2 regions of the Mesorhizobium sp. WSM4307 genome follow, and region 1 is predicted to be linked to the other one. Evidence: predicted binding sites of a transcription regulator. Region 1 holds the regulator's gene; the other holds the start of a gene.
The links. The regulator PhoB, encoded in region 1, activates phosphate uptake and scavenging genes when phosphate is short. The targets are predictions, from matches to a motif close to TGTCATNNANCTGTCAT.
Positions count from the first base shown of each region.

Region 2: phnF (phosphonate metabolism transcriptional regulator PhnF) is a predicted target of PhoB. The motif match lies at 6,516-6,532, and genes of this name have one in related genera.

Region 1 covers NZ_VFTB01000010.1:102,596-117,822, reverse strand. The annotation lists gene FJV83_RS24350 (response regulator) at 1-731, shown strand, start outside; gene FJV83_RS24345 (hypothetical protein) at 710-991, opposite strand; gene FJV83_RS24340 (DUF1328 domain-containing protein) at 1,033-1,197, shown strand; gene FJV83_RS24335 (sensor histidine kinase) at 1,387-2,421, shown strand; gene FJV83_RS36520 (hypothetical protein) at 2,534-2,707, shown strand; gene FJV83_RS24330 (hypothetical protein) at 2,839-3,165, shown strand; gene FJV83_RS24325 (YMGG-like glycine zipper-containing protein) at 3,248-3,493, shown strand; gene FJV83_RS24320 (CHASE domain-containing protein) at 3,592-5,232, opposite strand; gene FJV83_RS24315 (ATP-binding cassette domain-containing protein) at 5,383-6,195, opposite strand; gene FJV83_RS24310 (sugar ABC transporter permease) at 6,209-7,540, opposite strand; gene xylF (D-xylose ABC transporter substrate-binding protein) at 7,685-8,725, opposite strand; gene FJV83_RS24300 (ROK family protein) at 8,999-10,243, shown strand; gene FJV83_RS24295 (hypothetical protein) at 10,333-10,596, shown strand; gene phoB (phosphate regulon transcriptional regulator PhoB) at 10,685-11,374, opposite strand; gene phoU (phosphate signaling complex protein PhoU) at 11,394-12,101, opposite strand; gene pstB (phosphate ABC transporter ATP-binding protein PstB) at 12,127-12,930, opposite strand; gene pstA (phosphate ABC transporter permease PstA) at 12,927-13,778, opposite strand; gene pstC (phosphate ABC transporter permease subunit PstC) at 13,782-14,765, opposite strand; gene pstS (phosphate ABC transporter substrate-binding protein PstS) at 14,832-15,227, opposite strand, start outside.
Region 2 covers NZ_VFTB01000008.1:45,917-61,143, forward strand. The annotation lists gene FJV83_RS19945 (DUF1868 domain-containing protein) at 47-757, opposite strand; gene FJV83_RS19950 (DapH/DapD/GlmU-related protein) at 841-1,458, opposite strand; gene phnL (phosphonate C-P lyase system protein PhnL) at 1,455-2,162, opposite strand; gene phnK (phosphonate C-P lyase system protein PhnK) at 2,165-2,941, opposite strand; gene FJV83_RS19965 (alpha-D-ribose 1-methylphosphonate 5-phosphate C-P-lyase PhnJ) at 2,938-3,837, opposite strand; gene fosX (FosX/FosE/FosI family fosfomycin resistance hydrolase) at 3,834-4,253, opposite strand; gene FJV83_RS19975 (carbon-phosphorus lyase complex subunit PhnI) at 4,250-5,362, opposite strand; gene phnH (phosphonate C-P lyase system protein PhnH) at 5,365-5,976, opposite strand; gene phnG (phosphonate C-P lyase system protein PhnG) at 5,976-6,437, opposite strand; gene phnF (phosphonate metabolism transcriptional regulator PhnF) at 6,558-7,307, shown strand; gene FJV83_RS19995 (zinc-binding alcohol dehydrogenase family protein) at 7,323-8,339, opposite strand; gene FJV83_RS20000 (ABC transporter permease) at 8,404-9,372, opposite strand; gene FJV83_RS20005 (sugar ABC transporter ATP-binding protein) at 9,369-10,922, opposite strand; gene FJV83_RS20010 (ABC transporter substrate-binding protein) at 11,076-12,071, opposite strand; gene FJV83_RS20015 (aldo/keto reductase) at 12,402-13,400, opposite strand; gene FJV83_RS20020 (altronate dehydratase family protein) at 13,464-14,969, opposite strand; gene FJV83_RS20025 (GntR family transcriptional regulator) at 15,223-15,227, shown strand, end outside.

The sequences.
Region 1 (15,227 bases):
CGGGATCGCAAGAGAGCGGCGACGCGCTGGTCGCTGCGATGCTTGAGGCCATCATCGCCGATGTCGACATCTTCCCCGAAGCATCGAGCGACCGTATCGCTCTTTACAAGGTCTTCGCAAAACTTTTCACGTCCGTCGCCATCCGCGTGCCGCAGGAGCAGGCCCAATCGGCGTGGGAACAGCGCGCCGCCGCCAATCTCAACGCCATCGCGCCCCTTCCGCGCCAGGCCTTCCTGCTGGTTGCCGTTGAGGGTTTCAGCGAGGACGAGGCAGCCGAGATCCTTGACGTCGGCGACCAGCAATTCTCCGAGTTGCTTGCCCAGGCAAGCAACGAGATTTCCCGCCAGGTGGCGACCGATGTGCTCATCATCGAGGACGAACCGCTGATCGCCATGGACATAGAGGAGATGGTCGAGAGCCTCGGTCATCGTGTTGTTGGAACCGCGCGCACGCACGCCGAAGCGGTGACGATGTTCGGCAAGACGCGGCCGAAAATGGTGCTGGCCGACATCCAGCTCGCCGACGGCAGTTCGGGCATCGAGGCGGTCAACGAGATCCTGTCGTCAACCTCTGTGCCGGTGATCTTCATCACTGCCTTTCCCGAACGCCTCCTGACCGGCGAGCGCCCCGAACCGGCCTTCCTGGTGACCAAGCCGTTCAATCCCGACATGGTCAAGGCACTGATCAGCCAGGCGCTGTTCTTCGACCGTCAGGCGAAGGCCGCCGCATAGGTCGCTTCCAGCCGGGAAGCCAAACCCAAAGGCCGCCCGATGCGATGCGTCGGGCGGCCTTTTTTGGCAAAACGGACCCATCCGTCGCGAATTTCGCGGCGCTTTGCCTCGAGCGGTTCACCGGTTTCACGGAAACGGCGAGCTGCTCTAAGTTGTTGTTTTGGCGCAATTCCCAAGGGAAAGCGCTCACATTTTTCCTGGAATTGCTCTAACGGTTTGCAAGCATCGCCTTTTTCGGCAAAGGGTGGAACAAACCGCACCCACCCACGTTTTCCATGCAGCATTCGGAAGGAGATGAACCATGCTTTACTGGGCGCTCGTATTTCTCGTTGTGGCGATTATCGCCGGCGCGCTTGGTTTCGGCGGCATCGCCGGTACATCCGCCGGCATAGCGCAGATATTGTTCTTCATCTTTCTCGCCTTCTTGGTCATTTCGCTCCTGGCCGGCCTGTTCAGACGGGCGTGAGGCGAACGCTTCTTCGAGCGAACACTGGAAGCCGCACCCCTCAAACGGTTTCCAGCCACCGCCGGGCGGTATCCTTCAAAGGAGACCGTCCGGCGGACCGTTTTTAGGGGGATGGTTTCTCGGAAACTTCATTTGGGAACCCATTTCATAGTGAGCCGTTCAGCGTGAGTTGAGTGGACAGATCGGCCGATGCGTTCCAGGAGTGAAGATAAGACGGAAGGCGCACGGAGCGACGAAGTCATCGCCATGCATCCGGCCGAAAGTGGCATGCAGCTTGGCCGGGCGCTTCTCCACGCGCTACATAATGCCGGCATTTCCGTCCTCTATCAGGACCGCGACATGAAAACCGTCTGGGCCCGCAATATGCGCGCGCCCTGGATTTCGGACAGCTCCGACGGCAATGGCATCCTGCCGATGGCGCAGGCCGACCGCATCAGCACCGCCAAGCGCGACGTGGTCGCCACCGGCAAGCCGGAGCGCCTTGAGATCAGTGTCCCGGTCGAAAACGGCGTACGCTGGTTTCAGGTTTGGGTCGATGCCGACCGGGGCGACGTCGGCGACGTGCAAGGTGTCGTCACCACCATGGTCGAGACGACCGAGCAGAAGCGGCGCGAACAGACGCTGACGACGCTGCTGCGCGAGGTCAGCCACCGCTCGAAGAACCTGCTGGCGATCATCCAGAGCATCGCGACGCAGACCGGTCGCTATTCCGACGGCATCGGCGACTTCCTCACGCGCTTTCGCGGCCGGCTGCAGTCGCTCTCCTCCTCCCAGGATCTGGTGACATCCTCCAACTGGCGAGGTGCGGCCCTTCATGAACTGGTGACGAGCCAGGTCGGGCGCTATGGGACGAACACATCGCACAGCCTTCGCCTCCGGGGTGCCAACCCCTATCTCAATCCCAATGCCGCGCTGCATATCGGCCTGGCGATGCATGAGCTTGCCGTAAACTCGGTCAGCTACGGCGCTCTCTCCCGGCCGGATGGATTCGTCGAAGTGACCGCCAATCTCGACATCATCACCCCTGGCGAGGTTACACTCTCGCTGACATGGGCCGAAGCCATCGGAACCAATGGCGGCCGGGGGAGTCAAAAGCGTTTCGGCAGCATCGCGCTGGAGCGGGTGGTGCCGGCATCCCTGAGCGGAACCGCAAGGCTCGACATCGCGGACGGCCGCCTTGAATACCGTCTTGTCGTCCCACACAGCAATTTCGAGACGCACTGAACGGCCGGCGCAATCAACGATCCTTAACCGGCTGTTCACCATAAGGGCAGATGCTGTTTTACCCAGATGCCGCTGCAATCCGCTGGGTTGCGGCACGGTATGGGAGGAATGCTTGACGGTCACCGACATGAACAGACTGGAACAGGCTGCCCGTGTTTCGATGGGCGAATTCCAGGATCCCGAAGCGTTCGCGGAGCCGCTTACGCCGCATCACACATTGCTGTGGGGCATCGTCCTGGCGGCAGCCTCGACAATTCTCCTCATCGCTATGTTCCAGCTGACCTGACCGAATCCCCTGCTGGCAACAGTGCGCGCTGTTAACCGTTTGCAGCGCCGGGCACTATTCGCATGTCACGCCGCCCGCTCAGGAACTTTTGGCCGATATGGGCCGTTGTTGTGGCGAGAGGACATGTCGCCATGGAACACATCGCTGCATTGTTGCTTGTCATCGGCTGCAGCAACTCGATGACCGATTGTTGTGAGCTTCAGGTGCCGGTGAGCATTTTCGAAACCGCCGACGAATGCACTGCCGAACGACCGTTTGCCATGGGCGACGTGCAGGGGCAGGCGCAGCACATCGTCGCCAGATGTCTCGCTGTCGATCCAGCACTTGAGGATGACTACGACCAGGTCGTCTGGAAGGTGCGTCCCGACGGGAGCCTCGACGCCTCTCTTGCTATTTCCAGCCTTGTCATGGCATCGAATGCGGTGCGCCCAGAAAAAGACTATCTTAGCCAAGAATAAATTCGCGCGGCAAAGGCCGTCATTTCATGCTAAATGACTGCTGGAGCTTACCAAAGTGTGGACACAAGTGAGGAGTGACTCAATGCGGAAGATGATTATTGCCATGGTTGCGGTGGCCGCTCTCAGCGGCTGCACCACCACCGAGCAGGACGTGGTTGGCGGCGGCTTGATTGGCGCCGGCGTCGGCGGTCTGGTCGGTGGCGGCAAGGGCGCGCTGATCGGTGCGGCTGTCGGTGCCGGTTCCGGCCTGCTGGTGCGCAACCTGCGCAACGGCTATTGCCAGTATCGTGATCATCGCGGCCGGATTTACACGGCGCGCTGCAACTGATTCGGCGACAGTCGAAACTTCGATCCGGAGGCCGGTCCGCCGGCCTCCGGATTTTCCACGTATGGGCGTGTCGTTTGCCATCGCCCTGAATATTCGTCTCAGCCTGTCAGCGGAATTTTGATTTCCACCTTCAGACCGTCGGCCTGAAAATCGCGCCTGATCGTGCCGCGCAATTCGCGCGTGACGTTGAGGTCGATCAGCTTGGTGCCGAATCCGGTCTCGGCCGGCGCCTCGACTTTTTTCTTCCCGGCCTCCCGCCAGTTCAGCACCAGTGTCCGCTCCCGCCCGCGCCCTTCCACCGACCACTCGACCTTGAGCGCCCAGTCGCTCCTAAGCGAATTGGCGGAATTGCCGGCTTCGCCATATTTCAGCGCATTGGTCGCCAGCTCATGGAAGGTCAGGCCAAGCGCCTGCGTCGTGGTCTCGTCGAGCAGCACCTCCGGTCCCGACAACAACCCCTCGGGCAGGTCCTTGCCGAACACCTGGCCAAGCTCGATGCGGAGGAGGTCTGCGAGATCGGCCTTCTGCCAGCGCGAGCGCGTCAGCATGTCCTGGGAGGCTGCCATCGCCTGCAGCCTGGCCGAAAAAGACGCCGAAAACTCGTTGACGTCGGTCGCCCGCGACGCCGTCTGCCGCGCGATCGCCAGCACCCGGGTGATCGAATTCTTGATGCGATGCTTCATCTCCTGCAGCATCAGATCCTTTTCGAGCAGGCTCTTTTCGGTCGTCTCGTGCAGGCGCGAGGCCGCCTCATAGGCGCGCTCCTGAAAGCGCGCCACCAGCGCGATGGCGCCCGCCGCGAGCAGGCCGAACAGCCCCAGCATCATCGGGATGGCGCGCGACGAAGGCTGCGAGAAGGCGCTGGTCGGCCGGAACAGTACAGTCCACGGGCGGCCGGCTACCGTGATCTTGCGGGTGACCAGCAGCCGGTCGCCAAAGGCGGAGGCCGGCGGCGTCTCCGACCGGAACAAGAGATTGTCGCCGTTCACCGCGCCGTCATAGATCTCGGTGTTGACCGGCAGCAGCGGCGCGCGGCTGAGCGCGATCTGGAACAGGTCGCTGGCCCGGAAAGCCGCATAGAGAAAGCCCGCGGTCGAGGATCGTGATGCGTTGATGACCTCCGGCGCGGTTTCGACGTTGAGCCGCACGATAACCAGAAAGCCGGGGAAGGTCTGTTTCGCGCCTGTGCCCTGGCCCAGTTGCACCAGCCCGCTCGCATGCTGGCGGTCGTCGGCCATCGCCTTTTCGATCGCCGCGCGCCGCACCGGTTCGCTGAACATGTCGTAGCCGATGCCGCTCTGGTTGGACGGATCCAGCGGCTCGAAGAGCATGATGGGCGCACGCCAGGGCTGCGTCGTGTCCGGATAGACCGGATGGCTGGCGCCAAAATCGTGCAGGATGTCGCGTTCGACCGCCGCCTCGTCACCTGTCTTGACCAGCCTGAGGAATCCGATGCCACGCAGGCCGGCGAAATTGTTGTCGATGTCCAGCGCGTTGAAAAACGCCTTGAACTCGCTCTGAGAAATATCCCCATTGCGGGCGTCGAACAGGGCCTGTGTCGACCGCAGCAGCGACAAATGCAGGTCGATACGGCTCTCGATCCGGTTGAGGGCGTCGTCGGCCGCCGCCTCGAACTTGATGCGGGAGGCTTCCTGTGTCGCGAAATAGGCGAACCCCGCCATGGTCATGCTGATCAGCGCTACGGCGATGAACGCAACGATTGGAAAGAGTTTCTTCAACGGATGATGCGGTCCATGAGCAATACCGGACCTTTATGGGCAAGTCATCAGGCCAACACAATGGCAAGGCCAAGCCATCGTGATCACTGGCATATCACGTGAGCGGCAACCGGCCATGCCGATCAGCCCCTTTCGGGCCGTCGGCAGGCCTCAGGCGGCGATCTTCAGCGCACCCGGCCCGGGGATGGCGCCCGGAGGACATTTGCCCAGGATGATCATGCCGAGCACCTCGTCCTGGGTGACATCGGTGGTACGAGCGGTGCCGACGACCTGGCCGTTCTTCATCACGCAGACCCGGTCGGCCAGCTCGAAGACATCGTGGATGTCGTGGCTGATCAGGAAGATGCCGATACCATCGGATTTGAGCTGCCTGACCAGTTCGCCGACTTGCGCCGTCTCCTGCGGACCAAGGGCTGCCGTCGGCTCGTCCATGATCAGGATGCGGGCGTTGAACAAGATCGCGCGCGCGATCGCCACAGACTGGCGCTGGCCGCCCGACAGCTTGATCACCGGCTCCTTGAAGCGCTGGAAGCGCGGATTGAGTCGGCCCATCACCTTGCGCGCCTCGGCCTCCATGGCAACGTCGTCGAGCGTGCCCCAGCCGGTCATCAGCTCGCGGCCGAGGAACAGATTGGCGGCGGCGTCGACATTGTCGGCCAAGGCGAGCGTCTGGTAGATGGTCTCGATGCCGTATTTCTTGGCGTCTCGCGGGTTGGAGATCGAAGCCTCCTCGCCATTGACGAAGATCTGGCCGGCATCGCGCTTGTAAGCGCCCGACAGGATCTTGATCAGCGTCGATTTGCCGGCACCGTTATGGCCGAGCAGCGCCACGACCTCGCCGGGGAAAAGATCGATCGAGGCATCGTCGACGGCGCGGATGCCGCCAAAGGCGATCGAGATGTTGCGCATGTCGATCAGCGGCGTGCCAGCGGGGGCAGTTGTGGGAGCGATTTTGTCGGCCATGATCGTTTCTCCCCTAAACCCGCTTGCGATAGACGGTGTCGAGCCACACCGCGATGACCAGCACGGCGCCGACGACGATGCTCTGCAGCGGTGAGTCGATGCCGAGCAGCACCATGCCCGACTGCAATGACTGCATCAGAAGCGCGCCCAGCATGGCGCCCATCACCGTGCCGGAGCCGCCGGCGAGCGACGTGCCGCCGATGACGGCGGCGGCAATGACCAGAAGCTCGTCCAGCGTGCCCAGCGCATTGGTCGACGCGTTGAGCCGGGCCGACGAGATCGCCGCGCTGACCGCGGCCAGCACGCCCATGATCATGAACACCTTCATGGTCACCCAGCGGGTGTTGATGCCGGCAAGTTCGGCCGCCTCCGGATTGCCGCCAATGGCGAAAACATAACGGCCGAAACGCGTGCGCTTGGTGATGAAGGTCATGATGATGCCCACGGCCACCGCCATCAGCACCGGTATGGCAATGCCATGCGCGATGTACAGCCCGCCTTCGGGAACGGTAATGCCGTTCTGCTGGGCGTACTGGCGCACGATGCCGATCGGCCATGGATAGGAATTGGCGATCCAGACGGCGCCAAGGATAGCGGCGCAGGCAACCACGCCAAGCAAGGTCTCGGCCCAAACGGGGCGCAGCGGAAAGTGGAACCGCTTGCGCTGCGACCTGCCGTTGAGCAGCATGAAGGCGACCGCCACACAGGCGACGACACCGACGATCCAGCTGGCGGTGGCGCCGATCGAGCCGCGTGGTCCGCCGCCCATCAGCTGGAAGGTCGTGTCGAGCGGCGCGACCGTGCGCCCGCTGGTGATCAGCCATGCCATGCCGCGCCAGACCAGCAGGCCGCCCAGCGTCACGATGAAGGCCGGGACCTCCATATAGGCGATGATGAAGCCCTGGAACGCGCCGATCAGCAGACCAAGCGCCACGCCGGCCGCCAGCGCGATGATCCAGAGCCAGGGGTTTCCAAGCTGGAAACCGACGACGCGGATCAGGAATTCGGCCTGCGCCACGCCCATGATCATGCCGATCACACCTTCGACGGATCCGACCGAGAGGTCGATGTTGCGCATGACGATAACCAGCACCATGCCTGTCGCCATGATCGCGACCGACGAGGTCTGCACCGACAGGTTCCACAGATTGCGCGGCGTCAGGAAAAGCCCGCCCGACAATATGTGGATGCCGACCCAGATGACCAGCAGCGCGCCGATCATGCCGAGCATGCGCGTATCGAGCTCGGTAGCCTTGAGGAACCGTCCGACGGCGCTGAGTTCGGATGCACGCGCCCTGTCTGCTGCCGTGCTGCCGACCGGTTGATTAGAGGTCGTGTCGGTCATGCTGTCCTCCCACCGGTTTACCGTCTGGCGCGGGTACCGAACATGGATGCTATTTGCTTTCCGCGGTCATTTGAAGCGGGAAGCCCCTTGAGAAACGCCGCGGCTTTTGGGCCGCGGCGTCGATATCGAACGGTATTGCGCCGTTTAGTTGCAGGCGGCGACGCTGCCGGCGGCAACGCCCGCGCAGACTTCGTCCTTCTTGATCCAGCCGGCATCGATGACGACGTTGAGATTGTCCTTGGTGATGGCGACCGGGGTCAGGAACAGCGACTTGACGGTGTTGCCGCCAGGCGTCGTGAAGTCCTTCACACCGGCGATATCGGTCATCTTCTTGCCGTCGGCCAGCTGCGAGGCGATCTCGGCGGCGTTCTTGCCGAGTTCGCGCGCGTCCTTCCACACCGACACGGTCTGGGTGCCGAGCGCGATACGGTTCAGCGCGGCATGGTCGCCGTCCTGCCCCGAGACCGGCACGGTGCCAGCAAGCCCCTGCGCCGTCAGCGCCGCGACGACGCCGCCGGCGGTGCCGTCATTGGCCGCGACGACCGCGTCGACCTTGTTGTCGTTGGCGGTCAGGAACTGCTCCATGTTCTTCTGGGCGTTGGCAGGCAGCCAGCCGTCGGTATAGGCCTCGCCGACATTCTTGATCTTGCCGCTGTCGATGGCGGCCTTAAGCACTTCCATCGAGCCTGCGAACAGGAAGTCGGCATTCGGATCGGCGCCCGAGCCCTTGATGAAGACATAGTTGCCTTCCGGCTTGGCCTTGAACACCGCGCTGGCCTGCAAACGCCCGACTTCCTTGTTGTCGAAGGTCAGGTAGAAGACGTCCTTGTTCTCGATCAGGCGGTCATAGCCGACGACCGGAATGCCTTCGTCCAGCGCTTTCTGCACGGCCGGGCCGATGGCCGAGGCATCCTGGGCCAGGATGATCAGCGAATTGGCGCCCTGCGAGATCAGGCTCTCGACATCGGTAAGCTGCTTGCCGGGATTGGACTGCGCGTCGGCGGAAATGTACTTGTCGCCGGCGGCCTCAATCGCCTTCTTCATGGCGGCCTCGTCGGTCTTCCAGCGCTCTTCCTGGAAGTTGGACCACGAAACGCCGATGACCTTGTCTTTCGCCTGCGCGACCGACGCAAGCGTCAGCGACATGGCGACACCCGCCAGGATGGCGGCCGTGAATCTCTTCATGATATTCCTCCCTGCGCCGCGTATGGCGCGACCAAACTGGCCCTAAGGCCGGCACAGAGGCCCTATTTTTTCGAGCCTCGAAAAAACACTGATCCAACACCGGAACGCTGTCAACAACGATTCTGATGGATTTTGATGTCCCTCTGAATTTTTTTCGAGCTTCGCAATAAATAAATGACAGCACCGGCCGCTTCTGCCAGTATTTGACCGTGTCGCCGGCAGCGTTCGAGGGAGGCCGGAAGAACCGCGGCGACCGGGAGGATGTGAAAAAACATGTCGGTCGGAATCCGCCACGACGATCTGCGCCGGCGCAACCGCGCGATGGTGATCGCGGCCGTGCGCCAGGCTGGCCGGCCCTCACGCACCGAGATCGCCGCGACCACCGGCCTCAGCCATTCGACCATATCGGCGATTTCCTCAGACCTGATCGGCGAAGGCATCCTGGCCGAGGGCAAGCCGAGCGAGGCCGGCGCGCTGAAACGCGGCAGGCCGCAGGTCGGCCTCGGCCTCACTCCGGAGGCCGCGGCTGTGATGACCGTGGTGCTGTCGCTGAATTTCCTGTCGGTCGCAGTCATCGACTATGCCGGCCAGGTGATATCGGAAGAACAGCGCCGGCTGGACACGCTGACCATGTCGCGCGAGGCGCTGATCGGCGAATGCGTGGCCATCGTAAGGCGGCGCCTCGAGGATCCCGACATTGACGTGCGCAGCGTCGCCCGCATCGCGTTGGCGATCCAGGGCATCACCGATACCGAGGCCCGGGCGATGCTGTGGTCGCCGATCACGCCGCAGACCGACATCGCCTTCGCCGACATACTCGAAGCCGAGTTCGGCATCCCCGCCACCATGGAAAACGACTGCAACATGATGGCGGTGGCGCTGCGCAGGCGCGATCCCGAGCGCTACCGCGACGACTTCATCGCCATCCTGCTTTCGCACGGCATCGGCATGGGGCTGGTGCTGAAGGGCGAGCTGTTCACCGGCACCCATTCCTCGGGCGGCGAGTTCGGCCACATGATCCATCGGCCCGGCGGCGCGCTCTGCCGCTGCGGGCGGCGCGGCTGTGTCGAGGCCTATGCCGGCAATTACGCCATCTGGCGCAATGCCAGGCAGCTCGGCGAGGACACCGAGCCGGTGGCCGATGTCAGCGACGCGCAGATGCGGGCGCTGGCCGCGACGGCACGGGAACGGGACGGGCCCGAGCGCGAAGCCTATCGCAAGGCCGGCGAGGCACTGGGTTACGGCCTCGGCAGCCTGTTCGCGCTGATCGATCCGGCGCCCGTTGCCATGGTCGGCGTCAGCGCCGCCGCCTTCGATCTGATCGAGCCGGCATTGCGCGAGGCGATCGCCCAGACCGCCGGTGGTCAGCACTCGGAATCGATCTCCTTCGACACCGAACCGAACGAACTGCCGCTGATCCGCGAAGGTTGCGCCATGCGCGCGCTGACCTTCGTCGACCAGGAGATTTTCGCGCCGGGCGTGCAGGCAAGAACGGGTGCCGGAAAGAACGTTGCCTGACGGTCAGGGCGAAACTCGATCATTCTGAACGACCGCGTTCGGCCCGTTGCGACATCAATTGGCAATGTGTCTGCCTGTATGATCTGCTGATGTCCCGTTCGTTGGTGATCAACTTCAACATAGATCAGGCCGAGTTTTACGGCCTCGTCCATCGTGTTCGCAACTTCGGCGAGGACGTCTACCGCTTCCTGCGAACCAACGGCTGGGGCGAAATTATTATCGGCGAGGTCGACGCGGCCACTACGCAGCTGATCATTCGAGACATCAAACATTCAAAGCTCCAGCGCGTTGCTGTATGGGTCGAAGAGGAGATGAGGCGGCAACATCTGTTGGGAGAAGTCGAAGTCCGCTGATCACCCTCTTCACGGCATTGGCGACTACCTGCTGATTGGAGTTTCGATCTTGGAGCCTCATCCCGATTTTATCGGGATGAGGCAAGCTCTAGTCTTCCCGGATCGCGTAGCCCGCCCCACGAATGGTACGGATGACATCCGGCATGCGACCATTGTTGACCGCCTTGCGCAACCGGCCGACATGCACGTCCACGGTACGCTCGTCGATGTAGATCGTCTCGCCCCAGACATTGTCGAGCAGCTGGCTGCGCGAGAACACGCGGCCAGGATGGCGCATCATGAATTCGAGCAGGCGGAATTCGGTCGGCCCGAGCCGGATCTCGCTCTTCTTGCGGTAGACCCGGTGCGATTCACGGTCGAGCACGATATCGCCGACCTTGAGCACGCTGGACAGCACTTCCGGCTTGGCGCGGCGCAGCAGCGCCTTGATGCGGGCCATGAATTCCGGCGTCGAGAACGGCTTGACCAGATAGTCGTCGGCGCCGGTGGAAAGCCCGCGTACACGGTCGCTTTCCTCGCCCCGCGCGGTCAGCATGATGATCGGCAGCCGCTCGGTCTCGGGCCGCATCCGCAATCGCCGGCAGAGTTCGATGCCGGATACCGCCGGCACCATCCAGTCGAGCACGAGCAGGTCGGGCACGTTCTCCTGCAGGCGGATTTCGGCTTCGTCGCCGCGTGTCACCACCTCGACCTGGTAACCCTCCGATTCCAGATTGTAGCGGAGGAGCACGCCGAGCGGCTCCTCGTCCTCCACCACCATGATGCGTGGTGCGATCATCGGTTGGTTACCCCTGCGCTCAGGCCGCCGGCGCCGACATCGCCGTCTCGTCCTGTTTTGGACGGTTGGCGGGCAGCTGCGTGCCGGTCAGGACATAGTACGCATTCTCGGCGATATTGGTCACGTGGTCGCCGATGCGTTCGAGATTCTTGGCGCAGAACAACAGATGCGTGCAAGCCGTGATGTTGCGCGGATCTTCCATCATATAGGTCAGCAGTTCGCGGAAGACGGAGGTGTATTTGACGTCGATGCGCTCATCGTCGGCGCGCAGCTTCGCCAGTGCCGCGGCATCGCGCGCCGCATACTCCTCGATGACGCCCTGCACCTGGATCAGCACCAGCTGCGCCATGGCGTCGATGGAATGCGACAGGTCGCGCGGCGTGGCGCTGAGGCCGACAGTACCGACGCGCTTGGCGATGTTCTTGGCAAGGTCGCCAATGCGTTCGAGGTCGCCGGCCATGCGGATCGAGCCGACGACATGGCGCAGATCGTCGGCCATCGGCTGGCGCTTGGCGATCAGCGTGATGGCGCGGTCGTCGAGTTCGCGCTGGCGCGCATCCATGATGGCGTCGTCGGAGACGACGCGCTGGGCGAGCGCATTGTCGGAGTTCAGCAGCGCCTTGGTGGCGCCGCCGACCATCGAGCCGGCGAGATCGCCCATGTCGCTGATCAGCCTGCTGATCTGTCCGAGATCCTCGTCGAAGGCTGCGACTGTGTGTTCGGCCATGATCCTGGTCCTCGTATGCGTGCGATCAGCCGAAGCGGCCGGTTATGTAGTCTTGCGTGCGCTTCTCGCGGGGCGACGTGAAGATCTTCTCGGTGCGGTCGAATTCGACCAGTTCGCCCAGATACATGAAGGCGGTCTGCTTCGAGACGCGCGCCGCCTGCTGCATGTTGTGGGTGACGATGACGATCGTATAGTCGGCCTGCAGCTCGTCGATCAGCTCCTCGATCTTGGCGGTCGACAGCGGGTCGAGCGCCGAGGCAGGCTCGTCGAGCAGGATGACTTCTGGCTTCACCGCCACGGTGCGGGCGATGCACAGCCGCTGCTGCTGGCCGCCCGACAGGCTGAGGCCGCTAGCATTGAGCTTGTCCTTGACCTCGGTCCACAGTGCCGCGCGCTTGAGCGCCTGCTCGACGCGGCCGTCCATCTCGGCCTTGCTGATCTTCTCGTAGAGCCTGACGCCGAAAGCGATGTTCTCGTAGATCGACATCGGGAACGGCGTCGGCTTCTGGAACACCATGCCGATCTTGGTGCGCAGCAGGTTGAGGTCCTGCGAGCGGTCGAGAACGTTCTGGCCGTCGAGCAGCACCTGGCCCTCGGCGGTCTGCTTGGGATAAAGCTCGTAGATGCGGTTGAAGACGCGCAGCAGCGTCGACTTTCCGCAACCCGACGGGCCGATGAAGGCGGTGACGCTGCGCTCGGGCAGCGACAGCGTGATGTCCTTCAGCGCCTTCGACTGGCCGTAGTAGAAATTGAGGTTCTTGACCTCGATCTTGGCCTTGGTCGCCGCCTCTGCGGCGATCGTCATGTCTGGAGACAACATCTGGCTCATTTGTCCTCTCTGCGTCCGGTCAGGCTGCGCGCAAAGATGCTGAGCGCGAGAACCGTCAATGTGATTATGAGTGCACCGGTCCAGGCCAGCTGCTGCCATTCCTCATAGGGGCTGAGAGCGAACTGGAAGATGGTGACAGGCAGGCTGGCCATCGGCGCGTTGAGATTGCTCGACCAGAACTGGTTGTTCAGCGCCGTGAAAAGAAGCGGTGCGGTTTCGCCGGAGATGCGGGCGATGGCCAGCAATATGCCGGTGACGATGCCCGAAAGCGCGGCACGATAGGCAACCGAGCGGATGACCACCCAGCGCGGCGCGCCGATCGCGGTGCCGGCTTCGCGCAAGGCGTTGGGCACCAGGTTGAGCATGTCCTCGGTGGTGCGCACGACGACGGGGATGACCAGGATGGCGAGTGCCACGGCACCGGCGATCGCCGAGAAATGCCCCATCGGCCGCACCATCAGCTCATAGACGAACAGGCCGATGATGATCGACGGCGCCGACAGAAGGATGTCGTTGATGAAGCGGACCACCGTGGTGAGCTTCGAGAAGCGGCCATATTCGGCCATATAGGTGCCGGCCAGCACGCCGATCGGCGTGCCGACGATGATGCCGATGATGGTCATCACGATGCTGCCGTAGATGGCATTGAGCAGGCCGCCGGCGTCGCCGGGCGGCGGCGTCATTTCCGTGAAGACCGAGAGGGAGACGCCGGCCAGGCCCTTGTAGAGCAAGGCGCCAAGGATCAACGCCAGCCAGGCAAGGCCGATGCAGGCGGCGATGACGCACAGCGCCATCATCACGCCATTCTTGCGCTTGCGGCTCTGGTGAAGCGATGCGGCTGTCGACATCGGTCAGGCTCCCGTGCGGGCGTCGATGCGCATCAGCATGTAGCGGGCGATGGCAAGGATCAGGAAGGTGATAACGAACAGGATGAGGCCGAGCGCGACCAGCGAGGAAGTGTAGAGGTCGCCGACCGCTTCGGTGAATTCGTTGGCGATGGTCGCCGAGATGGTCGTTGCCGGCGCAAACAGCGACGTCGAGATGCGGTGCGCGTTGCCGATGACGAAGGTCACCGCCATCGTTTCACCGAGGGCGCGGCCGAGGGCGAGCATGACGCCGCCCATGATGCCGATGCGGGTGTAGGGAATAACGACCCGGCGCGTGACCTCCCAGGTCGTGCAGCCGATGCCATAGGCCGATTCCTTCAGCACCGACGGCACCGTATCGAAGACGTCCTTGGTGATCGAGGTGATGAAAGGCAGAATCATGATGGCCAGGATCATCGCCGAGGTCAGCAGGCCGATGCCGTAAGGAGGGCCTGCGAACAGGCTGTTGAGGCCCGGAATGCCGTGGAACACGCTGATGATGAAGGGCTGCACCGTCGTCTGCAGAAACGGCGCCAGCACGAACAGGCCCCAGATGCCGTAGATGATCGAAGGGATGCCCGCCAGCAGTTCAACCGCCATGCCGATCGGACGCCGCAGCGGGCGTGGGCAAAGCTCGGTGAGGAAGATGGCAATGCCGATGCCGAGCGGCACGGCGATCAGGATGGCGATGGCCGAGGTGATGATGGTGCCGTAGATCGGTGCCAGGGCGCCGAACTTCTCCGTCACCGGGTTCCAGCTTTCGCTGGTCAGGAAGGAAAAGCCGAAGGTCGACAGGGCTTGCCAGGAACCGGCAAACAGCGAGATCGCAACGCCGCCGAGCAGGACCAGCACCAATATCGCGGCGGCGCGGGTTGTCGCGTGGAAGATTGCGTCGGTCAGTGCGAACCGTCGAACGGTGGCATCGCGCGAACTTCTAACGGCTGGCAAGGCTTCCTGGACAGCGCTCATGTCAAGCTCGGCTCTTTCGGTTGAAGGAAAAGGAGCGCCGCGGGCGCGGCGCTCCTTTGGAGGATGTTACTCGCCAACGTAGACGGGCTTGCCGCCGGCCTGGATGTCGGCCTTCCACGAAGCCTTGACCAGGTCGACGACGCTGTCGGGGATCGAGACGTAGTCGAGCGCCTTGGCGGTTTCCTTGCCGTCCTTGTAGGCCCATGCAAAGAACTTCAGGGCTTCGCCGGTGGCAGCGGCATCATCCGGAGCCTTGTGGATCAGGACCCAGGTCGAGGCAGCGATCGGCCAGGTGGTGTCGCCGGGCTCGTTGGTGATGATGACGTTGAAGTTCTTGGCGCCCTTGAAGTCGGCATTCGAAGCGGCAGCGCCGAAGGATTCGAGCGACGGCTCGACGACCTTGCCGGCTGCGTTCAGCATCTTGGAGTAGGACAGGTTGTTCTGCTTGGCATAGGCGTATTC
Region 2 (15,227 bases), on a different contig from region 1:
TCCCGGGGCCACTTTCGGGCGACATGCATTGGCGCCTTGTCGGCGATCAGCCGAGCACCAGCAATTCCTCGAAGTGCTTCATGTCGCGGAAGGCGCAGAAGGCGGGCGCCTTGATCTCGATTGTCGGAGCCTGCCTTGCGAAAAGCGCCAGGCAATCGTCGAACAGAGCCTGCCACGCGGCGGCGCGATCGGAGGCGAGGCGCTGGATCTGATAGGCAAAGGTGATGTGGAAGACGTAGGCGTCATGATCGGGGTGCCGATAGCCGAACGGCACCGCCAGCGCATCGCGCCATTGACGCATGATGCGCACGTCCTCGTCGGTCGCGCCGGCCACGGTGAGACCGGTGGGCACGATTTCGATCACCTTGATGTTGAAAGGACCGAAGCCCTCGAAGCCCTTAAGGCGCTCCAGATAGAGGCGGGTCATGGCGTCAATGCTGGTGTCGAGCGGTACGTCCTGCGGCCAGTAAGGCAAGCGGCGACGATATTCGATGATGCCCTGGAACAGCGTCATATGCAGGCTGGAAATGGGCGTGAAGGCGAGCCGGTCGGCGTCGGGCATCGCCAGCATCTTCTCGCGCACCGCAAGCACCACGGCCTCGGAGGGCGAGCCGCTGACGAGATGGCTGACAACGGTGTTGCCGGGCTCGGTCAGGAAATTGCCCGAGGTGTCGTAGCGCGTGCCGAGATGCGCCGGCGGGGTCGGATTGGAGCCGGCAAAGAATCCGGCGAGCGAGGGTCTGACGGTGTCGAGCATGGCAATCTCCTTGGGAGATGGCGTCCTGTCCGACCCTGTGTCAGGGATATGAACAAGCCCCTTAATGACGATGATGTGAGGAGCTATCCCTCGTATTTCTCCAGGAAGGCCTCCGCCGACAGTTCGCGAAAATCATCGAGCGAAACGCGCAGCCGCACGTGGTCCCAGTCCCACCAGGCAAGCGCCTGGTAGCGTTCGGCGGTGCGGCGGTCGAAGCGCTCGCGGATCGGCTTGGCCGGCACGCCGGCGACGATGGTGTAGGGCGCGACATCCTTCGAGACAACCGCCCCGGCGCCAACCGCCGCGCCATCGCCGACGGTGACGCCCGGCAGGACGGTCGAACCATGACCGAGCCAGGTGTCGTGACCAATGGTGACGCGCTTGGCGCGGCGCTGGGCGAAGAACTCGCTCTCATGCTCGGCGTCGTCCCAATAGTCCGAGGCGCGGTAGGTGAAGTGATGCAGCGTCGGCCGCCAGGTCGGGTGGTTGGTGGCGTTGAGGCGCACGCTCGCCGCGATATTGGCGAACTTGCCGATCGTCGCGCACCAGACAGAGCAATCCTGCATCATGTAGGAATAGTCGCCGAGTTCGCTTTCCGAAACCCGGCTGCGGTCGGCGATCTCGGTCCAGCGGCCAAGCGTCGAATTGTGTACCTCCGCCGTCGGGTGGACCAGCGGCGTCTCCGACAATTTCCTGGTCATGCGGCGAGTTTTCCTGGAGCAAAAGCGGTGACGTCGATGATGCGGTCGGCAACCGCCTCGCGCACATCATGATCGTGGAAGATGCCGAGCAGGGCGACGCCCGCCGCCTTCTTGGCGGCGATGAGTTCGATCACCACGTCGCGGTTGGTGGCATCGAGCGAGGCGGTTGGCTCGTCGAGCAGCAGGATAGGGTGCTCGGTGATGAAGCCGCGCGCGATGTTGACGCGCTGCTGCTCGCCGCCGGAGAAGGTCGCCGGCGGCAGCGCCCAGAGTTTTTCCGGCAGGTTAAGCTGCGACAGCAGGGCGCGCGCCTTGCCTCTGGCCGCCTCGCGGTCCTCGCCGCGCTCGACCAGCGGCTCGGCGACGACGTCGAGCGCCGGGACGCGCGGCACGGTGCGCAGGAACTGGCTGACATAGCCGATCGTTTGCCGGCGAACGGCAAGCACGGTGCGTGGGCTGGCATTGGCAAGATCGATCAGTCCGTCTTCGTGGCTGACGATGATCTGCCCCTCGTCGACGGCATAGTTGCCGTAGAGCATTTTCAGGATCGAGCTCTTGCCGGCCCCGGACGGGCCGCCGAGCACGGTGCATTCTCCTGCCTTGATCGAGAACGAGACACCGGCGACGACGGGCAGTTTGATGCCGTCGCGCAGATGCATGGTGAAGCTTTTTGCGACGTCGGAAACAACGAGCGGGGTTGGCATCGTTACACCTGCAAAATGGAAGAAACGAGAAGCTGCGTGTAGGGCGCGCGCGGGTCGTCCAGCACGCGGTCGGTGAGGCCGCTTTCGACGACGCGGCCGTCCTTCATCACCATCATGCGCTGCGACAGCAGGCGCGCCACCGCGAGATCGTGGGTGACGACGATGGCCGCGAGGCCGAGATCGGTGACCAGCCCGCGCAAGAGATCTAGCAAGCGCGCCTGCACCGAGACGTCAAGACCGCCGGTCGGTTCGTCCATGAACACCAGCCGTGGGCCGGTGACGAGGTTGCGGGCGATCTGCAGGCGCTGGCGCATGCCACCGGAAAAGGCACGTGGCTCGTCGTCGATACGGTCTTCCTCGATCTCGACGCGCGACAGCCAGTCGACGGCCGTGGCGCGGATCTTGCCGTAGTGGCGGTCGCCGACCGCCATCAGCCGTTCGCCGACATTGGCGCCGGCGGACACCGTCATGCGCAGGCCGTCGGCCGGGTTCTGGTGAACAAAGCCCCAGTCGGTGCGCATCAGGAAGCGGCGCTCGGCCTCGCTCATGCGGTAGAGCTCGCGGAACTGGCCGTCGCGCATGCGGTAGCTGGCGGTGCCCGACGACGGCAGCAGCCGCGTCGACAGGCAATTGAGCAGCGTCGTCTTGCCGGAGCCGGATTCGCCGACGACTGACAGGACTTCGCCCGGCCACAGGTCGAAGGAGACGTTGTCGCAGCCGACGCGCGAACCGTAGAATTTGGAGAGCGCCGAGACGCGCAGCAGCGGTTCGTCGGTCATTGTGCCGGCTCCATTTTTTCGGAAGCAAGATGGATTTCCGGAGCAAGATGGCCGCGATGGCCCTCTTCGCGCCGCTTCTCGCAATGGTCGGTGTCGGAGCAGACGAACATGTGGCCGCCATGGTCGTCGAGGATGACCTCGTCGAGATAGACATTCTCGGCCGCGCACAGTGCGCAGGGCTGGTCGAAGGTCTGCACCTCGAATGGATGGTCCTCGAAGTCGAGGCTGACGACATCGGTGAAGGGCGGCACCGCATAGATGCGCTTCTCGCGTCCGGCGCCGAACAGCTGCAAGGCCGGCGAGCGGTGCATTTTGGGATTGTCGAATTTCGGCGTCGGCGAGGGGTCCATCACATAGCGGCCCTCGACCTTGACCGGATAGGCATAGGTGGTGGCGATGCGGCCGTGCTTGGCGATGTCCTCGTAGAGCTTCACATGCATGAGGCCATACTCCTCCAGCGCATGCATCTTGCGCGTTTCCGTCTCGCGCGGTTCGAGGAAGCGCAGCGGCTCGGGGATCGGCACCTGGTAGACCAGCACCTGGCCCGCGGTCAGCGGATGTTCGGGGATGCGGTGGCGGGTCTGGATGATGGTGGCGCTGGCGGTATCGGTGGTGACAGCGACATTGGCGACTTTCTTGAAGAAGGCGCGGATCGACACCGCATTGGTGGTGTCGTCGGCGCCCTGGTCGATGACCTTCAGCACGTCATCGGGGCCGATGATCGAGGCGGTGACCTGGACGCCGCCGGTGCCCCAGCCATAGGGCATCGGCATTTCGCGCGAGGCGAACGGCACCTGATAGCCTGGGATGGCGATGCCCTTGAGGATCGCCCGGCGGATCATCCTTTTGGTCTGCTCGTCGAGATAGGCGAAGTTGTAGGTGGCGATATCGGTCATGATGCGACCTCAAGTCCTTTGGCATAGCGCGCCAGCCGCTCGGTGAGCGTGCCGGTGTGCAGTTCGAACATGTGGTTGTCGTCGTCGTAGAAATAGATCGAGCGGCCTTCGCCCTCGACGCGTGGGCGCGGCGGGCGCATGTCGAGGCCTAGCTTGCCGACGCGCTCGGCGTAGCGGTCGAAATCGGCGTCATCGATCTTGAAGGCAATGTGGTTGTAGCTGCGTTCGTTAAGCTTCTCGCCTTGCATGATGGCGATCCAGATGTCGCCGATCAGGAAGAATTTTTCGCGTGACAGCGAGAACTGCTCGGCGTCGCTGGCATAGACCTCGCGCGCGTCGAAGACGCCCTCGAGTATCCTTGTCATCCGCTCGAGGTCGCCAACGATGAAGGTCATGTGGGACAGGCCTTCGATCATTCCGCGGCCTCCCGCTTCTCGTCGACCCTCGCGGGGTTTTCGCGGGCCTCATATTCGGCGCGCATGCGGCGCACGAGGTCGAGTTCGGCCTGGAAGTCGACATAATGCGGCAGCTTCAGATGCTCGACGAAGCCGGTCGCCTGGACATTGTCGGAATGCGAGATGACGAATTCCTCGTCCTGGGCGGCGGCGATGATGTCCTCGCCGAGCTCGGAGGCGCGCAGGGCGCGGTCGCAGAGCGCCATGGCCATCGCCTTGCGCTCGCTCTGGCCGAAGACCAGGCCGTAGCCCCGGGTGAACTGCGGCGGCGCCTTGGCCGAGCCCTTGAACTGGTTGACCATCTGGCACTCGGTGACCCGCACCGTGCCGAGGGGTGCTGCGAAGGGCAGTTCGGGAACATCGAGTTCCAACTCGACCTCGCCGATGCGGATTTCGCCGACAAAGGGATGGTTGCGGGCATAGCCGCGCTGGGTGGAGTAGCCGAGTGCCAGAAGAAAACCTTCATCGCCACGCGACAGCGCCTGCAGGCGGATGTCGCGCGCCATCGGGAATTCCAGCGGCTCGCGGGTGATGTCGCCGGGCACATGGTCCTGCGGCATCTCGCCGTCCGGTTCGATCAGGCCTTCGCGGGCGAGGATCGCCGAGACGCGCGGCATGGCCTGCGCTTCCGTCTCGCGCCGCAAGGGTTCGGCGACATCGGCGCCGGCGGCAAGTTCGGGGTCGAGCAGCCGGTGCGTGTAGTCGAAGGTCGGCCCGAGCAACTGGCCGCCTGGCAGATCCTTGTAGGTTGCCGAGACGCGCCGTTCGACCAGCATGGCGCCGGTGTCGATCGGCTTGGTGTAGCCGAAGCGCGGCAGCGTGGTGCGATAGGCGCGCACCAGGAAGATCGCCTCGATCATGTCGCCGCGCGCCTGGACGATGGCGAGTGCCGCGAGTTCACGGTCGTAGAGCGAGCCTTCGCTCATCACCCGGTCGACGCCGAGCGCCAGCTGTTCGACAATCTGGTCGAGGCGCAGTGCCGGCACCGAACGGTCGCCGCGCCGGCGATCGGCGAGCAGGCTGTGGGCATTGGCGATTGCGGCTTCACCGCCTTTTACCGCGACATACATCTTCAAGCCTCCATCGTCTTGATGCGCGTCGTGCGCGGCAGGCAGGCTACGCCTTCTGATGTGGCGAGGATGATGTCGACGCCGCGCGGAAAGCGCTGGATATTCTGCTTCCACTGCTCGATGAAATGACGCGGCATCTGCGCCGGCGCGATCGTGGCGCTGATTTCGATGCCGGGACCCTCCAGCAGCAACGGAGTGCCTGAAACGAGGTCGCTGACCTGCAGGATCAGGGTGGTCGACCTGTCGGGATAATCCTGCGTTCCCTGCGCAAAGCCGTCGAGCGCCATCATCTCGGCCGGCGAGGCGACAAAGGCGAAATGCGCGTCGGCAGGCGTGTTGGCCAGCGGCGCGCCGGTATGGAAACCAAGCCAGGAGCCGATCGCGGCGGAGGCGTGCAGGGCCGGGTCGAGCCAGAGCGGCGTGTCGTTGTCGCACAGCGCCAGTGCCACGGCGCCAGCGGTTGGCGAGAGCGGCGCCGGCGGGCGGGCCAGGGCCGACAGAGGCTGCACGCTGCCCGGCCGCGCCATCGCGTCCATGACCGCGCGAAACACCGTCTGGGCGTTGAACACCGGATCGGCAAAGCCGCCCTCGATCGATTGTGCTGCGATATCCATCAGTCTTCTCCGCGAACCATGGTGAAGAAATCCACTTTCGTTGCCGCTGTCTCGGCGCGGCGTTTTTCCTGGGCAGCGGCGAGCGCCGACCTCAAAGGCGCGATCAGCCTGGTCTCGACCTCGGCGCGGCGGGCAGGGTCCTGCCAGAGCGCGTCGGCGATCGCCGCCAGCTTCGCCTTCTGCTTGTCGCGGCCAAGCGCGTAGCAATGGCCCACCTGTCCGGACGGCAGCCGGACAGTGGCGCGGGTGACGGTCGCCTCGCCGACATTGAACGGCGCGCCGCCGCCGCCGATGCGACCGCGCAGCGTCACCAGTCCGGTCTCCGGACCGCGCAGCAGTTCGGCCTGCGAAGGCAGGCCGGCTTCGTTCCAGAGCCGGACGATATCGTCGCCGCTCGATTGCGCCAGGGTCGCCATCGCGGCTTTGCGTCCGGCCTGGTCGCGGGCTTCCTGTCCTCGCATCGGCAGCATTCCTCTTCGCTAATTTGTCTATTGATATAGACAACTATACAAATTATACATATTACCTAGCGCGAGTCCATGACGAGTGGATGACAGGGGACGGAAGGCAGGGGCCAACTCATGATCGGGCGACAGGAAGCCGACAGTATTGAACGGCGCAGCGGCGTCTCGCTGTGGCGGCAGATCGCCGACAGGATCCTGCAGGCGATCGCCACCGGCGATTTCGCCGAGAATGCCGCGCTGCCGCCGGAGGTGGCGCTCGCCGAGCGCTATGGCGTCAATCGCCACACGGTGCGCAGCGCCATATCGGCGCTTGTGCAGGAAGGTGTGCTGCGGGCCGAGCAGGGGCGTGGCACCTTCGTATTGTCTCGCAAGCGGCTGTCCTATCCGATCGGGGCGCGCACACGCTTTTCAACGGGCCTGCAGGGACAAACCTCGGAACGGCACATCGTGCTGCTTGCCTCGTCGGTCGAGCCGGCCAGCCCGCGTGTCGCCGAAGGGCTTGGCCTTGCCAAGGGCGCCGAGGTGATCCGGCTGGAGACACGCGGTGAGGCCGATGGACGGCCTGTGTCACGCGCTGCTGGCTGGTTCGATGCCAGGCGCTTTGCCGGCATCGACAAGGCGATGGCTGAGACTGGCTCGATCACCGCGTCGCTGGCCCGCTTCGGCATAGACGATTATCTCAGGCAATCGACCGTGCTGTCGGCACGCCATGCCGATGCGGCCGATCTCGCCGACCTCGACCTGCAGCCAGGCGCCATCGTGCTGGTCACGGTGGCCGTCAACATCACGCCGGACGGTCAGCCGATCCAGTTCTCCGAGTCGCGCTTTCCGGCGGAGCGGGTCGAGCTCAAACTGTCGGCGCTGTGAGCCGAATCCTGCCGACTATCCGATCTCGATCACGGCCTTGATCAGGCCGGATTTCTCATGCGCCCAGCGGGCGAGATCGCTCGGCGTATCGGCCAGCGTCGTGCGGTGGGTGACCAGCTTGGCCAGGGGCACGGCGCCGTTGCGGATCGAGTCTGCGACATGATCGAAATCGGCACGCAGTGCATTGCGGCTGCCGACCAGCGTCATTTCGCGTTTGTGGAATTCAGGGTCGGAGAAGACGATGTCGTCCTTGACGACGCTGACCAGCACCAGTGTGCCGCCATGCGCGACGTGGGCGAAAGCCGACTGCACCGACCGGGTGTTGCCGGTGGCGTCGAAGACCAGGTCGAAGCCTTCGCCCGATGTCGCTTCCTTGACCAGATCCGGCACCGCTCCGCGCGAGCCGTCGAGGATCCTGAAGCCAAGTTCGTTTTCGGCGAAAACGAGACGTTCACTGCTCATGTCGAGCAGCGTCACGTCGAGCCCGGCAATGCGGGCGAAGATGGCGTTGCCGAGCCCGATCGGGCCGGCGCCGATGACCAGAGCGCGAGCGCCGGGATCGGCACGGGCGCGACGTACCGCGTGCGCGCCGATGGCCAGGAATTCGACGGCGGCTGCGTCGGCCAGCGACAGGCCATTGGCCGGATAGAGATTCCGCGCCGGGACAAGAATGCGTTCGCACATGGCGCCGTCGCGATGGACGCCCAAGACCTCGATCTTGACGCAGCAATTCGGTTTGCCGTGCCGGCAGGCGATGCACTTGCCGCAGGAGAGGTAAGGGTTGATGACGACCGGTTCGCCGACGGCAAGATCGACGCCCTCGCCGGTCTCGATGACGGTGCCGGAGACTTCATGGCCCATGATGCGGGGGTAGGCGAGGAACGGGTGCTTGCCTTCGAAAATGTGGTAGTCGGTGCCACAGATGCCGACATGGCTGACCGCGACCAGCGCCCAGCCGGCAGGGGGCGCGCCGGGCGCGGGGCGGTCTTCCAGGATGAGTTCCCCGGGCGAGCGGCAGATAACGGCTTTCATGTCTCAGTCCGATTAGGTTTCCGACCTGTCTTCACGCCGGGCCGGAGATCGATTTCAGCAATGGTCACTTGCCGCCGCGGCGGCGCAGACCGTCGAAATAGACGATGACGATGATCAGCACGCCAGTGATGATGCGCTGCCAGAAGGCGTTGACGTTGAGCAGGTTGGCGCCGTTGTTGATGGTGGCGAGAATGAAGGCGCCGAGCAGCGGGCCATGCACCGAGCCGACCGCTCCGAACAGCGAGGTGCCGCCGATGACCGAGGACGCGATCGCCTGCAGTTCCCAGCCCTCGGCCTGGGTCGGGTTGCCGATGCCGATGCGCGAGGCCAGGAGCACGCCGACAAAAGCCGCGCACAGGCCCGACAGCGTGTAGGCCATGTAGATGGTGCGCTGGACATTGACGCCGGAGAGGCGCGAGGCCTCGGCATTCGAGCCGACCGAGAAGAGGTAGCGGCCCCAGCGGCTGTGATGCAGGAAAATGTAGGCCGGAATGCCGACCAGGATAACCATCCAGAACAGATTGGGCACGCCGAGGAAGGAGTTGCGCGAGAATTCCTGGAAGGCGTCATTGTTGATGGAGATCGAGTTGCCGTTGGTCATCAGAAGGCCGATGCCGCGCAGCGAGGTCAGCGTCGCCAGCGTGATGATGAAGGGCGGCAGGCCCATCTTGACGATGCCGAAGCCGTGGAACAGGCCGATGGCAACGCCGACCAGCAGCGTGATCGCGATGGCGAGGAAGACCGGTATGCCGGCGTTGATCAGCATCGCGGCAATGACGGTGGCAAAGCCGACCACAGCGCCGACGGACAGATCGATGCCGCCGGTGATGATGACGAAGGTCTGGCCGACCGCCAGGATGGCGATCATCGAACCCTGACGCAAAAGGTTCGAGATGTTGTTGGCCGAGGCGAAGCTCGATGTCGACAGCGACAGGATGACCCAGAGCAGCACCAGCAGCGCCAGCAGCGTCAGCCCGAACAGGGCGTTGTAATTGCGCTTGGATTTTTCGGCAGGGATCGCCTCGGTGCTCATATCTTTCCTCCCAGCTTTTCTTGTTTCTCGGCGAGCGCCTGTGTGAGAATTTCCTCGTGATCGGCGGTGCGGAATCCGTGTGTCGCCACCAGCTTGCCGCGGCGGAACACATGCAGCGTGTCGGCCAGCTCATAGACTTCCGGCAGGTAGGACGAGATCAGGATGATGCCGGCGCCCTTCGACAAGAGCGCGCCGAACAGGCGGTAGATTTCGGCCTTGGTGCCGACATCGACGCCGACTGTCGGCTCGTCGAAAATGAACAGCTTGGCGCCATGCGCCAGCCATTTGCCGATGACGATCTTCTGCTGGTTGCCGCCCGACAGGCTGGAGGCCAGCGCATGGCGTGTCGGCGTCTTGATGCGGAGATCGGCGATCTGGCGGTCGGCCTGGGCCTTCTCCTGCGCGCCGGAGATCAACAGGTTTTTGGAGATGCGCTTGTAGATCGGCAGGTTGAGATTGAGGCCAACCGGCAAATTGAGGCAAAGGCCCTGGTCGCGGCGGCTTTCCGGCGCCAGCGCCATGCCGAGCCTGATCGCATCGTGCTCCGAATTGACCTGAACCGGCTTGCCTTCCCACAGGATCTGGCCGGCCGATTTGCGATGGCGGCCGTAGAGCGTGGTGACGAATTCGCTGCGCCCGGCGCCGATCAGCCCGTAGAGCCCGACGATCTCGCCGGCGCGGACGGTCATCGAGACATTTTCGAAGCCCTTGCCCGACAGGTTCCTGGTCTCCACGATCGCGGCACCCGGCGTGAAGTGCTCCTTGTGATAGACCTGCTCGATCGAGCGGTTGATCATCAGCTTGACCAGTTCGGCATCGTTGGTCTCGGCGATGTTTCTGGTGCCGACCAGCGTGCCGTCGCGCAGCACGGAGACGCGATCGGCGAGCTCGAAGACCTCCTCCATGCGGTGGCTGATGTAGATGATGGTCACGCCCTCGGACTTCAGCCGACGGATCAGCGTGAAGAGCTGGTCGGCCTCCTTGCGGGTCAGGTAGGCGGTCGGCTCATCGAAGATCAGGAATTTGGTGCCGCGCACGGTGGCGCGGGCGGCGGCGATCAGCTGCTGCTGGCCGATGGTGAGGTCGCCGAGCATGACATGCGCCGGCAGGTCGAAGCCGAGATCGTCGATGATCTTCTGCGCTTCCTTGACCATGACGCGCTGCTGCAGGATGCCGAAGCGCGAATTCTCCTCGCCGAGGAACATGTTGGCGGCGACCGTCAAATGACGGCAGAGCACGACTTCCTGGTGCACGGCGTTGATGCCGAGCGCCATCGCCTCATGCGGGGTCGCCAGCGCCGCCGGATTGCCCTCCCAGATGACCTCGCCGGAGGTGCGCGGCATGACGCCGGTGAGAAGCTTGATCAGAGTGGATTTGCCGGCACCGTTCTCGCCGACGATGGCGTGGATTTCGCCCGACTTGAAGGCCAGCGTCACCGGCTTCAGCGCATGGGTGCCGGGATATTTCTTTTCGAGGCCGCGCAGTTCGAGGATCGTCCTGCCAGGCTCCAGCACAGGGGCGGGGTGCAGGTCTTGAGCCGTCGATGTCATGACAATCCTCCCTGATTGGCCTCACGATCTGGGCCCGCGGCGGGCTTCGAAATGCCTGCCAGGGCAACCTAGCCCAGGTTGCCCTATTTCCAAACGACGTCGCTGTCGTTTCCGGGGCACGAGGCCCCGGAAACAGTGCGTCTCAACCGAGGCTTAGTTGAGCTTCGGATTGAGCAGCGCGTCGATCTTGGGATCCTTCATGTTGGCCTTGGTGACAAGGTTGGCGCCAGTGTCGACATTGGCCTCGACCTTCTCGCCCTTCGAAGCGGCGAGCGCGGTCTTGATGCCGTCATAGCCCATCCGGTAGGGATCCTGGACGACGAGGCCGGAAATGACGCCGTCATTCAGGAACTTGATCAGCTTCTCGTCGCTGTCGAAGCCGATCAGGCCGACCTTGCCGGCAAGCTTGTTCTCGGCGATCGCCTGGCCGACGCCCTGCGCCATGATCAGGTTGGAGGCGAAGATGCCCTTCAGGTCCGGATTGGCGGTGATCAGGTCGGTCGCGATGTTGAGGCCGGTGGTGGCCTGGCCGTCGGCATATTTGTCGGCGATCAGTTCGAGGCCGGGATACTTGGCCTTGAGCTGTTCCTTGAAGCCCTGGGCGCGCTGCTCGAGCGAGCCGGCGCCAGGCAGTGCGGTGATCAGGGCAACCTTGCCTTCGACCTTGCCGCCATTGGCCGCGCCGATGGCTGCCGCAAGACCGTCCGCGGCGACGCGGCCGCCCTGGACGTTGTCGGTGGTCAGGAACGAGGTGAAGGCCTTGGAGTCGGCGCCGGAGTCGATGCCGATGACCTTGACCTTGGCCGCTGCCTCGTCGATCGGCTTGCCGAGCGCCTTGGCTTCGGTCGGCGCGATGACGACGGCGGCCGGGTTGCCGGCGACGGCGTTCTCGAGGATGGAGATCTGGCCGTTGACGTCGGTTTCAGCCTGGGCGCCGAGTTCCGGCACGTTGACGCCGAGATCCTTGCCGGCCTTGCGGGCGCCGGCGAGCACGATCTGCCAGTAGAAGGACGTGGTGTCCTTGACGATGATCGGAATGGTCACATCCGCCGCCGAAACCGGCGCTGAGTGCATGACGCCGGCGAGCATCGACGCTGCTGCCAGGGCCATGACGGCGCGGCGGTTGAGAATGCTGGTCACGAATTTCATAGGATACCTCCCTAAGTCGCCCGGTGAACGTTACGGAAGCTCCGTTCGGATAGGCGTGGCCCAAACAGAACTTTATCAATAAAAAACATTTACGCTGTTTTGATAGTGCATCGATCTGGACGATGCAAGCGGTGTTTCGCACCTGATTCCCATGTCAGGCACGGACACAATCACGCGCCCTTCCTCCCTGGACGCAGCCGAACGCTCCCGTTTCGTGAATACATGGAATATTAATTCCATCTGTTAGTCAATATGGAACATTCATTCTTTCCGCGGAGTCGCGCATTTGTGAAGCCGAGCCTCGCCCGTCAACGCTGGCGGACGCCGGCTTCACGCCAGGCCCTGCACCACCGTGTAGGGACGATATTTGGCGTATTCCGTCTCCGCCACGTTGATGTCGAGCAGTTCGAGGTTACGTGTCAGGTTTGCCAGTTTGGCGGTACCGGTCAGTACGGTGGCGACCACCGGCTCGTGCAGGGGAAATTGGAAGGCGGCGGCGGCCAGCGGGTAACCGCCTTCGCCGGCGATCTTCTCCATGGCGTCGACCCGATCGAGCATATCGCGGCTGGCGGGCTGGTAGTCGAAATGCGCGCCTTGCACCGGCCCGGTCGCCAATATGCCGGAGTTGAAGACGCCGCCGATCACCAGCGACGTCTGTTGCGCCCGGCACAGCGGCAGCAGTTCGGCTTCGGCGCTGCGGTCGAGCAAGGAATAACGGCTGGCAAGCAGGATGCAATCGAGCGGCGCCCGGCGCATCACGTCGAGGCAGATCTGGACTTCGTTGACGCCGAGACCATAGGCGGAAATCGTGCCGGCCCGCTTCAACCCCTCGAGTGCCTTGAGCCCGCCATCCATGAACTGGCGAAAGTGCTGCTTGGTCTTCTCGACGCCATGCGTGTAGGCGCCGATGTCGTGCACATACAGGATATCGATCTTGTTCAGCCCAAGCCGCGCATAGCTGAAGTCGACCGACCGCATGATGCCGTCATAGGAATAGTCGTAGTCGAGCGCGAAGGGCAGCGGATCGACATAGGAGTGGTCGGGCACCTGGTCTTCTGGCACCGGCCGGAACAGGCGGCCGACTTTGGTGGACAGCACGTAGGAATCGCGCGGCTTGTAGCGCAGGAAGTCGCCGAAGCGGCGTTCCGACAGGCCGAACCCATAGAAGGGCGCGGTGTCGAAATAGCGCAGGCCCGCCTCCCAGGCGCCTTGCAGCGTCTCCATCGCCGCCTCGCGTGAACAGGCGCGGTAAAGGCCGCCGATCGCGGCGCCGCCGAAGCTGACTTCGGTGACTTCGAGCGCCGTGCTGCCGATGCGGCGTTTTTCCATGCAAAACCCTCCCCGTTGCCGGCCGCTGTCCCGCCCGGCAGTTCTACCACATATGCGTTGAATTCAGAGCGTCGCGCCGAGATGCCAGGGCACGAACTCGTTGTCGCCATAGCCGAAATCCTCGCTCTTGGTCTTGCGGCCGGAAGCCGTCTCGACGATGAGTTCGAAGATCTCGCGGCCCATGCCGGCGATGGTCTTTTCGCCCGAGGCGATGACGCCGCAATTGACGTCCATGTCCTCTTCCATCTGGTGATACATGGTCGAGTTGGTGGCGACCTTGATCGACGGTGTCGGCCGGCAGCCGAAGCAGGAGCCTCGGCCGGTGGTGAAGACAATGACGTTGGCGCCGCCGGCGACCTGGCCGGTGGCCGAGACCGGGTCGTAGCCGGGCGTGTCCATGAACACCAGTCCGCTGCCGGTGACTTTCTCGGCATAGCCGAACACGCCATTGAGCGGCGTCTGGCCGCCCTTGGCGACCGCGCCGAGCGACTTTTCCAGGATGGTGGTGAGGCCGCCGCGCTTGTTGCCGGGCGAGGGGTTGTTGTCGATCGAGGCGCCATGCTTGGCGACGTGATCTTCCCACCACTTCACGAAACCGTCGAGCTTCTGCGCGATCTCCGGCGTTGCCGCGCGATAGGCGAGCAGATGCTCGGCGCCGTAGATTTCCGTGGTCTCGGAGAGGATGCCGATGCCGCCGACGCCGGCCAGGATATCGACGGCGGCACCCAGCGCCGGATTGGCGGTGATGCCCGACATGCCGTCCGAGCCGCCGCATTGCAGACCGACGACGATCTCGCTGACCGGAATCGGCTCGCGCTTCAACTGACCGACTTCCTCGGCGATCTCGGCCAGCACGGCCATCGCCTTCTCCACCGATTTGCGCGACCCGCCGGCGTCCTGGATGTTGAAATGGCGTTTTCCCGTGGCAACACCCTTCTGGCCATAGAGGGTGAGCTGGTTGACCTCGCATCCCAGGCCGACCATCAGCACGCCGCCGAAATTCGGGTGGCGGGCATAGCCGGCAAGCGTGCGGTGCAGCACCATCATGCCGTCGCCAGTGCCGCTCATGCCGCAGCCCTGACCGTGGACGATCGGCACGAAACCGTCGATGCCGGGATATTTCGGCAGCAAGGTCCGGTTGGCGGTGTCGGCGATGGAATGGCAGACCGTGGCCGAGCAATTGACGCTGGCGATGATGCCGATGAAGTTGCGCGTGCCGGCGCGGCCATCGGCGCGGCGATACCCCATGAAGGTGCGGGCGCGGTCGGCCGCTGTCGCATGCTCGGCCTCACTCGGCGGCACCACCGGCAGGCGGCCGGCCTCGAACACCAGATTGTGCGAATGGACATGCTCGCCCGGTGCGATGTCCTGCGTGGCGCGGCCGATCGCCTGGGCGTATTTGACCACGGCTTCACCGGCGGCAATCGGCTTGATCGCCACCTTGTGGCCGGGCTCGATGACGGCGGTGGCAAGCGCGCCGCCCGGCAGAGCCGTGCCGATCTCGATGCGGCCATTGGCAACGGCGACATTGTCGGCGGGGGACAGAAGAATGGTGTTCGAGACGTTCACGGGCGGTTTCCTGGGTGATCCTGGGATGCGCGGATTGACACGCGCTTGTTAAGAGTTAATGTCTTTTATCGTGAAAAAACAGTTTTGCGTCAATTGTTTTTTCGCGGGCGTTCAGCACGCCTCTGGCTGGCGGCGGCGCTGCAAACAATGGACCGTGCCCTGGCGAAAGCAATTCCTGCTTTTCAGGGTCATGGGAACGTCATATTGCGCTTCAAGCCGGCCGCCGCAAGCGCCGGCATGAATGGGTCAGGGGATGTC